4 regions of the Clostridium sp. LBM24168 genome follow, and region 4 is predicted to be linked to each of the others. Evidence: riboswitches for the same ligand, from Rfam matches in the RefSeq annotation. Region 4 holds a riboswitch; each other region holds the start of a gene.
The links. A riboswitch is a leader RNA that binds a small molecule or an ion and turns the genes downstream of it on or off. The one in region 4 is predicted to bind S-adenosylmethionine.
Positions count from the first base shown of each region.

Region 1: linked by a shared signal. The riboswitch ahead of ACSVC9_RS07820 (hypothetical protein) and the one ahead of metA (homoserine O-acetyltransferase MetA) in region 4 are both predicted to bind S-adenosylmethionine.
Region 2: linked by a shared signal. The riboswitch ahead of ACSVC9_RS01650 (pyridoxal phosphate-dependent aminotransferase) and the one ahead of metA (homoserine O-acetyltransferase MetA) in region 4 are both predicted to bind S-adenosylmethionine.
Region 3: linked by a shared signal. The riboswitch ahead of ACSVC9_RS07730 (nitrogenase component 1) and the one ahead of metA (homoserine O-acetyltransferase MetA) in region 4 are both predicted to bind S-adenosylmethionine.

Region 1 covers NZ_CP196861.1:1,584,379-1,587,581, reverse strand. Annotated here, with positions in the region: gene ACSVC9_RS07830 (DUF3298 domain-containing protein) at 59-748, shown strand; T-box leader at 830-1,067, shown strand; SAM riboswitch class I at 1,118-1,225, shown strand; gene ACSVC9_RS07825 (YezD family protein) at 1,278-1,466, shown strand; SAM riboswitch class I at 1,637-1,746, shown strand; gene ACSVC9_RS07820 (hypothetical protein) at 1,879-2,085, shown strand; gene ACSVC9_RS07815 (ROK family transcriptional regulator) at 2,229-3,203, shown strand, end outside.
Region 2 covers NZ_CP196861.1:340,548-343,750, forward strand. Annotated here, with positions in the region: gene ACSVC9_RS01640 (sulfite exporter TauE/SafE family protein) at 1-56, opposite strand, end outside; gene ACSVC9_RS01645 (LysR family transcriptional regulator) at 227-1,105, shown strand; SAM riboswitch class I at 1,155-1,256, shown strand; gene ACSVC9_RS01650 (pyridoxal phosphate-dependent aminotransferase) at 1,346-2,518, shown strand; gene ACSVC9_RS01655 (MetQ/NlpA family ABC transporter substrate-binding protein) at 2,543-3,203, shown strand, end outside.
Region 3 covers NZ_CP196861.1:1,564,136-1,567,338, reverse strand. Annotated here, with positions in the region: gene ACSVC9_RS07740 (hypothetical protein) at 1-657, shown strand, start outside; gene ACSVC9_RS07735 (response regulator) at 684-1,400, shown strand; SAM riboswitch class I at 1,438-1,542, shown strand; partial or broken gene ACSVC9_RS07730 (nitrogenase component 1) at 1,748-3,203, shown strand, end outside.
Region 4 covers NZ_CP196861.1:221,427-224,629, forward strand. Annotated here, with positions in the region: gene ACSVC9_RS01060 (isocitrate dehydrogenase (NAD(+))) at 1-472, shown strand, start outside; gene metA (homoserine O-acetyltransferase MetA) at 533-1,447, opposite strand; SAM riboswitch class I at 1,536-1,645, opposite strand; SAM riboswitch class I at 1,781-1,890, shown strand; gene metF (methylenetetrahydrofolate reductase [NAD(P)H]) at 1,984-2,835, shown strand; gene ACSVC9_RS01075 (homocysteine S-methyltransferase family protein) at 2,860-3,203, shown strand, end outside.

The DNA.
Region 1 (3,203 bases), 1.4 Mb from region 4:
AGTGAATGAATATAATAATATAATTATATAAAATGAGTTTATAGGGAGAATAAAGGGAATGCTTTATTTTAGTTATCCAGATAATTTAGCGAGTTTATTTGACAATGAGGATCTTTGTTCAATATATAGTAGAAAAGATGAAAAAAATGAATCTGTAAATTTAGAAGAACAAAAGCTGATGCCTGATAAGTTCAGTATATCATATCCGATTATAGACAATATCAATAGTGAAGAAAACATATCAAAAATTAATGATGCAATTATAGATGAAGTTGGTAAACTTTTTAAAAGTCAGGTGCTTGTAGATGGGGTTACAGATTTTAATCAGGTGCTTGGAACTTATGAAGTAACTTTAAATCAAAAAAATATATTGAGTATATTATTTGCAATGTATACTTATGTAAACAGAGCTGCACACGGGTTTACAAAGTATTCATCTGTAACTGTTGATGAAAGAACAGGGCAGATATACAGTTTCAATGAATTGTTTAATACAAATATAGATTATGTAGCATTTCTAAATGAGATAGCATATCAGTATATAAAAGACAATAATATAACTTTAATTAATGATTATAATGGTATTACGCAGGATCAGCAATATTATTTAACTCCAGACAGTCTTGTTATTTACTATCAGATATATGAATACACACCTTATGTTTATGGATTGTTTAAAATAGAAATTCCGTATGAGAAAATTAAGGATATAATCAACCCTCTAGGGCCTATTGCTAGGTTTCTTTAAATGGATTAAAAAAATATTGACAAAATTATATTTACATGTATAATAATAAATATAATTTTTAATATTATATTTAAGAATTAATTAAAAACATTGAAAAAGGAAAGTAGTTTAAGTATGGGTTTCAAGAGAGGAAATTTGATGCTGTAAGATTTCTAAATCTATCTTAAATGAAGTGCCCTTTTGAGTTGTGTATTGAAATTACAGTAGACTACATCGGATTTGCCCGTTACAGCAATGAGGTATAATTAAGTACCTGAATAAAAGTGGGACTTATGGTCTAAAAAGAGTGGAACCGCGGAGTTTGAGCTTCGTCTCTGTATGGTATAGAGACGAGGATTTTTTTATTTTTTAAAAAATTTTATATAATTATTCTTATCTAGAGAGGTAGAGGGACTGGCCCGATGATGCCCGGCAACCTGAATATATGATTATATTTAACGGTGCTAATTCCAGCAGGTAAAACCTGAAAGATGAGAAATGGAAGAGATTTCAAACCTTCTTGCATTCATCTTGCAAGAAGGTTTTTTAAATGATATTTATAGAGGGAGTGATAACGGTGAATAAAAAGGACCTGCGTAATAATAGTAGTATCTCACAGGAAAATTTAGACAAACTACTATATATGCTGGAGACGATAAAGTATGGTTCTATAACTTTGGTTATTCAGGATGGAAAAGTTGTACAAATAGAGAAGAATGAAAAAGTCAGACTGGTATAATAATATTTTAAATCCTTTTTTATTATAAATAAACGATTCACCGATAAATGGAACAAATTATTATGGCCTAATAATTTATCTATATTTTTTAATTTTTAGTATTGACATCGTTAAGTATATAATGATATAGTATATACAATATATTGATAATATATGTACAAGTTAATATACTCTTATCAAGAGCGGTGGAGGGACTGGCCCTTTGAAGCCCGACAACCGGCATTTATATGTATCGGTGTCAATTCCTACAGAGTGAAGGTGGTATTCTGAGAGATAAGAAATTTAGTTGCTTTGCAACAGATGAATGTTAATAAAAGCTATTTTTCTTATTATAGAAAAATAGCTTTTTTATCATATTTTTTATGATAGTATAGCAGATTTTTTGAACAAAATGATAAATGGAGGAATTTTTATGAATGATATAGAGAATAGATTTTTTAATATAATCAATAACAACTTTTCACAACAAAATGAAAGAGAGGCTTTTGCTATTTGCCCAAGAGTATTTTATGATAAGTTAAGTTCTAGTGAAATTGATGCTATGATTCAGCTCTATAGAACAGCTTATGAAAAAGCAAAATTTCAAACAAAGAGTAAATTTGATATTTTTTATAACTAAATAGTGATAAATATTCTAATTTGATTGACTAGAAAAACTAGAGGTCAAGTTTTGATATCGGGAAGTAATTATTTCCTGTATTTATTAAAGCTTGATCTTTTTTACTATGATTAAAATACAATAGAATAAAAGGTATGATTGCTATGATAGATAATTACAAGTTATTTCAAGATTTGAAATCAGATGAAAAAGAAATATTTAATTTACTTCAGAAAAATGGAGCTATGAGTAAAAATAGAATTTTGCTTGAGACAAGAATGAAATTAACTACATTGAATCGTATTATGAATCCTCTTGAAAAAAAAGGTGTTATAGTTGAAAAATGTATAGGAGAATCTACCGGAGGTAGGCGTCCTGTATTGTATGATATAAACATATGTAGATTCTATATTATATGTATAGATATATCTGAAACCTATATACAAATTTCTATGGTGAATTTGAGAATGGAGATTATTTATAAAAAAATTTTTTATATTGAATCCGGCATTTTACCTGATGAGATGGTAAAAAAAATTCAAAATGAAATAAATCATATATATATTGAGCTAAGGCTTGATTTTATTGAACTTGTTGGAGTAGGACTCACGGTTGATACAATGGCATGGTTTGATGTACCTGCAAAAGAGATGCTGGAGGAAAAACTTGAATGTAATATAATTAGTGAAAACAGGGCAAATTCAGTTGTTGTTGCAGAATATTTGTATGGGTCCGGCAAGATGTTTAATAATTTGGCTTATTTTGATTGTGGATCAAGAATAAGAGAAGGTACAATTTTAGGAGGGAAAATTTTAAGAACAGCAGGTAATAATGAGTATATCTTTGAACAGGTTATTTATAAAAATAGCAATTGCGTTAATTTTAAGAATATATCTGAAAAGACAATTGTAAATGCTGCTGAAGCATTTGGATCAAATGTGGATTTATATGCAAATTTATTGAATCTGGAATGCATTATACTGGATGGATATTTGGCAAAGCTGGATCTATTTTATAATACCTGTATTAAATATGTTAATGGAAAGGTTGCTTTTAAGAGAGAAGGATATTTTAAGAGTAATGCTGTTTCCATAGGGGCTGCAGCTTTGGTAATTGAGAGATCCCTTGGAAATAAGTTA
Region 2 (3,203 bases), 120 kb from region 4:
CCAGCTATGCCTGCCACAATAGATATCAATAGGATTTCTAGCACCGTCAGTGACAAAATATCATCTCCTCAATATTGAATAAAATTTATTTTTCAAGTATTATTATATCAGGGATAAAAGTATATTGAAAATATTAATTATATATTGTTTATATACAAAAATTATATAAATATTCTCTATTATATATTTTTACTATTATTATTTAGTTATAGAGGTGATATTCTTCATGGATATTAAGCAACTTAGATATTTTCTTGCAATTGCAGAAGAAGGAAAGATAACGGAGGCAGCTAAAAAACTCAATATAGCACAACCACCTCTCAGTTATCATTTAAAGCTTTTAGAAGAGGAATTGGGTACTAGACTTATGGATAGGGGAAATAGAAAGATTCATCTGACAGATGCCGGTAAAATACTCAAGAACAGAGCTGAACAGATATTGAAATTGGTGGATTCAACCGTAAAGGAATTGAAGGATTTCAATGAAGGAACAAAGGGCACGTTATCTATTGGAACCGTTTCATCTTCAGGGGCTACACTTTTCCCTTATATAATAGAAAATTTTCATAGCATATATCCAAATGTAAATTTTGAAGTATGGGAAGGAAACACATATAGGATACTTGAAATATTAAATAGTGGAGTAATAGACATAGGAATAGTTAGAACACCCTTTAACCAGGAGGGATTGAATGTAAGAATACTTTCCAGAGAACCCATGATATCAGTTTTTAGGAATGATTTAAACTATTTTCCAGATAAAAAATCGATAATTTTAAGAGATCTCATGAACAAGCCACTTATCATATATAGGAGATTTGAGAAAATTATATTCGAGGCATGCCATAATGTGGATTTTATACCTGAAATAATATGTAAAGGTGATGATGCAAGGACTACTCTGTTGTGGGCAGAATCAGGTATTGGAATTGCACTGGTTCCTAGGACTGCATTAGATATAGTAAAGGCATCAGACTTGAACTATAGAGTAATTGATGACTCAAATTTAGAAACTAGTATAGCCGCAATATGTGTAAAAAACAGGTATATGTCAGCTGCTTCCAAAAATTTTTTGAATGTAGTTTCACAGATAGAAAAGGCTTGACTTTATTTCATGTAAATAATATAATCATATCTATAATTTAATAGATTTATTCTTATCTAGAGAGGTGGAGGGAAAGGCCCTATGAAACCCAGCAACCAGCAATTATTATTGCCAGGTGCTAATTCCTGCAGTTTTAACTGAAAGATAAGAGGGAAGCTACCTCTTTTATCGAAAAGGGGTTTTTTTAATTTAGAGAATAAATCTTATTGTTTAATATAATTTTGAAAGGACGTGTTTTTGTTGCCTGAACTAAGTAGGAAGTTGGTTAACTTTACAGATTCTGTTATAAGGAGAATGACAAGGATATCCAATAAATATGGAGCTATTAATTTGTCACAGGGTTTTCCTGATTTTGATCCTCCGCAAGAAATAAAAGAAGCACTTAAAGCTGCAGCAGAGAAAGGTCCACATCAATATGCGATTACCTGGGGTGCAGGAAATTTTAGGGAAGCTCTCGCAGAAAAACAAAGAAAGTTTATGGGAATAGATATAGACCCTGAGAAACAAATTGCTGTTACCTGTGGTAGTACGGAGGCAATGATGGCTTCTGTCATGACAGTCTGTGATCCGGGTGACAGGGTTATAGTATTCTCTCCATTTTATGAAAACTATGCTGCAGATGCAATATTGAGTGGAGCAGATCCAATATATGTATCCCTTTATCCACCGGAATTTTCATTCAACAAGAAAGAACTTGAGGATGCATTTAAGCAGAAACCAAAGGCTCTCATTTTATGTAATCCATCGAATCCTACAGGAAAGGTTTTCACCTTGGAGGAGCTCCAGTATATTGCAAGTTTAGCTGAAAAATATGATACATTTGTAATAACAGATGAAGTATACGAGCATATTGTTATGGATCCTTATAAACATATTTATTTTGCTTCACTTCCAGGGATGTTTAACAGGACTTTGAGCTGTAGTTCCCTTTCAAAAACATATTCAATAACAGGTTGGAGACTTGGATATGTTATAGGAGATGAAAGAATAATAGAGAATGTTAGAAAAATTCATGATTTTTTGACGGTTGGAGCAGCCGCACCACTTCAGGAAGCAGCAATTGCAGGCTTAAAAATGCCTGGAGAATATTATGACTGGTTGAAAAACATTTATACAAAGAAAAGAGATCTTTTTTTAAACGGGTTGGATGAAGCAGGATTAAAATATGTAAAACCCAATGGAGCTTATTATGTAATAATAGATGTATCTGAATTCAACGTAAAAAACGATTTGAAATTTTGTGAATGGCTGGCTAAAGAAGTTAAAATAGGAGCCGTACCTGGTTCAAGCTTCTTTAAAGAAGATGTAAACCACCTTATAAGACTCCACTATGCAAAGAAAGATGATACTCTTTTGAAGGCCATTGAAAAATTGAAGACACTTAAGGAAAAAGCTAGATTTTATAGTGAATAAATTTTATATGAAGAGGGGCTTATTATGAAAAAGATAGGAAGCATTTTAATATCAATATTCTTAATAACAATTGTATTTTCAGGTTGTGGAGCTACATCAAAGAGTTCGGAGGGAAAATCGGATTCTGAAGCAAATACAATTAAAGTTGGGGTTACAGCAGGACCTCATGAAGAAATAATACAAAAGGTTAAAGAAGTTGCGAAAAAACAGGGATTGGATGTTGAGTATACAAGTTTTAACGATTATGTTCAGCCAAATACACAATTAAATGAAAAGCAACTTGATGCAAATATATATCAACATGAACCATACTTAAATCAGTTCAACAAAGATCACGGAATGAATCTGGTGAAAGTTGGGAATGCTGTAACCTTTCCAATGGGTATATATTCCAGCAAGATAAAGTCTTTAAATGACCTAAAAGATGGGGATAAAATCTCCCTGCCAAATGATCCAACTAATGAAGCAAGAGCACTTATGCTTCTTGAAAAAGGTAAGGTTATAAAATTGAAAAGTGGAGTTAGTCTAAAGGCTACTATAAAGGATGTGGCTGAAAATCCTAAACACATTCAATTTTTGGAAGTCGAAGCGCCAATGGTTCCTCGTTCTTTAAGTGATGTTGCAGTTGCCGCAATAAATACCAACTATGCAATACAGGCCAAACTGGATCCAAATAAAGATGCTA
Region 3 (3,203 bases), 1.3 Mb from region 4:
GAGATAAACTCATCTAAATCTGAAGCTAAAAATAAGGATAAAAGTTCTATGAATAGCAAACAAATGCTGCAATCACAACATTCAAGTCATAATACAGAGAAAACTCAGAAAAAAACTGCAGCTACTGATAGAACAAAATCTTCAGCAAAATCAGACCTGGATAAAGAAGCCAAAGTTGACCTTAGTAAAAAATCTCAATCTAATCCTGTAAATTCTCAGACTGTTGGAAAAGCTTTAGATAGCAATAAAACCAAATCTACAAACAAATCTCTTAGTATTACAGGATATATTACTTCAGAAGATGATTTTGCAGCTGGACTTAAGGAAGATACTGCAAATATGGTATATATGAGATTGATGGCTCTGTCCGGACTAGGAATAACCTTTCAGCAAAATGGCAACTGGGTCTTTTACTATTTTGATGGTGGTATTGCTTCAGATAATAAAAGTGGTGCAGATGGGAAATGGATTTTTAATGGTAGTGGATCCCAGTTAAATGCATGGAATATTGTCCAGAAACGTGTAAAAGAAGGTAAAGGCAAATATCCGGTTCAAGTTACGGTAAAAGGAGTACTGAAAGGAAATATCGGCACTAATCCGGGACCAGATGCTGATAGCAAAAAGTTCCCTGTAATAACTGTTGAATCCATAAATTAAAATGGGATTTGAATGGAGTTTTGGTTATGAAAGAACAAAAAAGAAGAATACTTGTAGTAGATGACGAGATAAAAATTGTGGAGGTTGTAAAAGCATATCTTCAGAGAGATGGATATTCTGTATATTCTGCGTATGATGGAAATACTGTTATGGCTATATTTGATAAAGTGAATCCTGATCTTATGATTCTGGATCTTATGCTTCCAGATATTTGTGGAGAAAAACTATGTAGTATTTTAAGGAAGAAGTCCAAGGTGCCTATCATAATGCTTACGGCTAAAACTTCAGAATCTGATATACTCAATGGATTTGACATAGGAGCAGATGACTATGTACTAAAACCTTTTAGTCCAAAACAGCTGGTGGCAAGAGTAAAATCACTTCTAAGAAGAACAGCGGATGATAAAGATATTATGGATGATATAATTTCCATAGATAACGGCAAGCTGACAATAAATAATTCAAGTTATGAAGTTAGAAAATCAGGTAATATAATCAATCTTACCCCGGTTGAGTATAATATACTTACAGTCATGGCCACACATCCTGCAAAGATTTTTACTAGAGAAGAATTGATATCCATTGTACTGGGGAAAAATTTTGATGGGTATAACAGAGCGATTGATTCACATATAAAAAACTTAAGGCAGAAAATCGAAGACAGTTCCAAAAAACCTGTATACATTTTAACAGTAAGAGGAATAGGTTATAAATTTGGTGGAATTGTAAAAAAAACATGTTGACATATTCAATATTATTGAATATACTAAAATTAATATAAACTTATCTAGAGAGGTGGAGGGACAGGCCCTTTGATACCCGGCAACCTGTGTTTTATTCAAGGTGCCAATTCCTGCGGGGTGAAATATACCTGGGAGATAAGATGATGGAAGAAGTTTTTTTCCTGTATCTTATTACAGGAAGTTTTTTATTTTTATTTGAGATTAATTGATATGTAAATATATATTATTTGGTTGACCAGATAAACTGGAGGCTAGGTGAAATTGACGATAGATATTCGTGAGATTTTACTTGGCCTTTTTTTATCAATTAAATCTCAGTAATTATTTAATGATTGGAGGATACAATTTTGAGTATAAATATAAAATCACCAGAAATTAAAATAAGAGAAACAAGACTTGGATCTATTACAGTTTTTTTGGAAATGCATCTGAATTATGCGAGATGTCAAAGAAAAAGAGACTTTGTGATAGAAAACATTCTTTCAGCCAATGCCTTGGATGCAGCTCCGGAAATGCACTTTGCCAGCTTGTAATGATACAAGATGCAGTTGTTATAAATCATGCTCCACTTGGATGCTCAGCAGATTTTTCGGATTTCAATTTTACAAATAGGGTCGGGCAGAGAAAAAGAAATTTTAAACTTAGAAATGCAAGGTTATTGAGTACAAATCTTGAAGAAAAGGATACTATTTACGGAGGAGGGGAAAAGTTAAAAACTACAATAGAAGAAGCCTTCAGCAGGTTTAATCCAAAAGCAATTTTTATAACGGCTTCCTGTGCATCGGGAATTATAGGAGATGATATAGAGACAATAACTGAAGCGGAGGAGAAAAAATTAAAAATACCTGTAGTATATATTCCTTGCGAAGGATTCAAGTCAAAAATGTGGACAACGGGTTTTGATGCCGCCTATCATGGAATAATAAGAAAGATAGTTAAACCTCCAGTTATAAAGAGAAAAGATTTAATAAATGTAATTAATTTTTGGGGAAGCGATATTTTTACAGACTTGTTTGGAAAAATAGGTTTAAAGCCAAATTATATAGTTCCTTTTTCAACTATAGATCAGTTGCAAAAAATGTCAGAGGCGGCGGCTACGGTTCAGATATGTCCTACGCTTGGTACGTATCTTGCAGCAGCACTTGAGCAGGAGTATGGAGTACCTGAAGTAAAGGCACCACCTGCCTATGGAATAAATGGAACAGATCAATGGTTTAGAGAACTTGGGAGAGTAACAGGAAAAGAAGCAGAGGTAGAGAAATTAATAGAATCTGAAAAAGAGAAAATATATCCTGAACTTGAAAAGCTAAGAAACAAGTTAAAAGGGAAGAGAGCCTATATTACAGCTGGTGCAGCACATGGTCATAGTTTGATGGCTTTATTGGAAGACTTGGGAATGAAAGTTGTTGGAGCTTCAATATTTCATCATGATCCTTGTTATGATAATGGTTCGGATGCGGCTAAAAGCTTGGACCATGCAATAAATACCTATGGAGATATAGAGAATTTCAGTGTGTGTGATAAACAGGCATATGAACTTGTCAATTCGCTTAATAGGTTAAAACCTGATATATTTGTAGCACGACATGGTGGAATGTCAATTTGGGGAGCCAAACTTGGTATACCGACTTTTTTAATGGGAGATGAACAATTTGGACTGGGATACCAAGGACTCATAAATTATGGCAATAAAGTTCTTGATGTACTTGAAACTCCTGAATTTGTGAGGAATATTGCAGCCCATGCGAAATTTCCTTATACTGACTGGTGGTTTAAGCAAAGACCTGATACTTTCTTGAAGGA
Region 4 (3,203 bases):
TGGACTTTTCTTGAAAACTGCACAGGAAGTAGCAGAAGAATATGATAATATTGAATTTGAAAGTGTGATAGTAGATGCTATGAGCATGAAGCTTGTGTTAAATCCTGAAAATTATGATGTTCTGGTTATGCCTAATTTATACGGAGATATCTTATCTGATATGGCATCGGGGCTTATAGGGGGACTTGGGCTGGTTCCCGGAGCGAATATAGGTGAGGATGCGGCAGTATTTGAAGCTGCACATGGATCTGCACCTGATATTGCAGGAAAAAATAAAGCTAATCCTACTGCTATAATACTTTCATCAATCATGATGCTTAGATATCTGGGAGAAGATGCTCCTGCAGATAGGATAGAGAATGCAGTTGAAAGCGTGTTAAAAGAAGGAAAGTACTTGACCTGTGATCTGGGTGGGAATTCTACTACTGATGAATTTACAGATGCAATAGTTTCAAAATTAGACCTCAATTGAATACAAATAAAAAACTGCAGATTTCTGTTGCCAGTAATTCTGCAGTTTTCTACAATTAAATTAGAGTCTGGTTAAGTCATAAGGTGTTTCCTGATATACGTAGTAGTTAAGCCAGTTCAAAAATAATAAATTAGCATGTCCCTTCCATCTGGAAAGAGGGGCTTTTTTTATGTCATCATCAGGGAAATAATTTTTAGGTATTTCTATAGGAAGATTACTTGCCTTGTCCCTTTCATATTCGGCTTTTAATGTAAGGGTATCATATTCAGAATGACCGGTAACGAATATATCGCGGCCTCCTTTTGTAGCCACTATATAGACTCCTGCTTCTTCTGATTCTGATAGTAGTTCAAGTTCAGGAACCTTTTCAATGTCCTCTCTTTTTATGGTGGTATGTCTTGAGTGTGGTGCATAAAATAAATCATCAAAACCCCTTAATAATTTTACATTTCTTTTATTCAGTGTATGTGGAAATACACCGAACATCTTCTTGTCCAATAGATATTTTGGAATGCCAAAATGATGGTAAAGGCCGGCCTGTGCTCCCCAGCATATGTGGAATGTGGAATATACATTTTTTAAAGACCAGTCCATTATTTCAGTAAGCTCATCCCAATAATCCACATCTTCAAATTTTAGTTTTTCAACAGGTGCTCCTGTTATTATCATACCGTCAAATTTTTTATCCCGTATTTCATCAAAGGTTTCGTAATACTTAAAAAGGTATTCTTCAGAAGTATTTTTTGTCATGTGGGATTGTGGGTATATCAAGGTTATATTCACTTGAAGCGGAGAATTACTAAGAAGTCTGAGCAGCTGTGTTTCAGTGACGGTTTTAACTGGCATCAGATTCAATATGACTATATTAAGAGGTCGTATATCCTGTCTGGTTGCACGTTTTTCGTTCATCACGAATATATTTTCGGCTTTTAATATTTTGGAAGCTGGAAGACCATTAGGTATATTTATTGGCATATGACTCATCCTTTACAAATAATTGATTATGAATAATAAAAAGCCATTTTTCTATATAAGAAAAATGGCTTGCGATATCGAACTATTTTTCTTATCTTTCAGAAAAAAATTCTGTAGGAATTAACACCATACATTCAAATGAAAAATGCTGGTTGTCGGGCATCATTGGGCCTATCCCTCTGCCACTCTTGATAAGATTTTATTTGATTTTAATGAATATGATATACCAAAATTATGTGTCTGTCAAGATAATTGAATTTAAAATTTTTGTGTTGACAAGTACACTAAAAAGTATTAGCATTAAATAAACTGTAATTTAACAACTTAATATTGTTCTTATCAAGAGAGGTGGAGGGACTGGCCCTGAGAAACCCGACAACCAGCATGTAGCTCATGCAAGGTGTTAATTCCTACAGAATAGTGAAAATTCTGAGAGATAAGAAAAGAACGCTGTAATGAGATGATATGAATTTAGGCTGCTTTTCTTAAATAGGAGGCAGCTTTTTATTAACTAAATTTTTATGAGGAGAGAGCTTATGAGTATAATAAATATATTTAACAATAAGGAATTTATACTTTCTTTTGAGGCAATACCGCCAAAAAATAAAAATAATTTTAGCAGTTTTGAAAATAAAATCAATAATTTAAGTAAAATGAACCCGGATTTTATAAGCGTGACTTATGGAGCAGCAGGGAGAAGCAAAGATGGATCCATGGAGGCTGCTTTGTATATAAAAGATAAATACGATATAGAGGTACTGTCCCATCTCACCTGTATAAATTCTACAGAGGAGGAAATAGAGAAATATATATCTGAACTTACAAGAGGGGGAGTAAGTAATATACTTGCACTTAGGGGAGACATTGTGAGAAATGCTGATGCATTTATAAATACCAAGTATAGATATGCCAAGGAACTGGTGAAATATATCTCCAAAAAAGGCAACCTATGTATTGCAGCGGCAGCATATCCTGAGGGACATGCCGAGTCAAAGAATTTGGATGAAGATATTCTGCATCTTAAGGAAAAGGTGGATTGTGGAGTTGATTTTCTTATTACCCAGTTTTTTTTCGACAACAATTATTTTTATAGATTCAGGGAAAAAATGGATAAAATAGGACTGAATATACCTGTAGTGGCCGGTATAATGCCGGTTGTAAAGGCAAGGCAGATTAAAAATATGAGCTCACTTGGAGGTGCAAATTTATCTGAAAAACTTTTAAATATAATAGATAAATATGGTGAAAGTGATGAAGATTTTTTTAAGGCAGGAGTTGAATATAGTTTAAATCAGACATTGGATTTAATAAAAAACGGAATAAAAGGCATCCATCTGTATACTATGAATGATTTAACTGCTGTAAATTACATAGTAGAAAATTTATAGGGTGGATGAAAAGGGGTGAGCTATATGACTTTTGAGGATCTAATTGAAAGATTCAAAGATAGATTCATATTTTTTGACGGAGCTATGGGTACCATGCTCCAGAAAAGCGGACTTAAAGCAGGAGAACTTCCTGAAATATTGAACATAACAAATGGAAATACGATCAAGAAAATACATGAGACTTATTTGGATTCCGGTGCAGATATTATAATAACAAATACTTTTGGGGCAAATGAACTAAAATACAGCAGTTCTGAATATTCTTCGGATGAAGTAATCGAGGCTGGAGTTAGAATTGCAAAAGCTGCAGTCAGGGGAAGAAAGGATAAATTTGTGGCACTGGACCTAGGGCCTATAGGTCAGGTTAT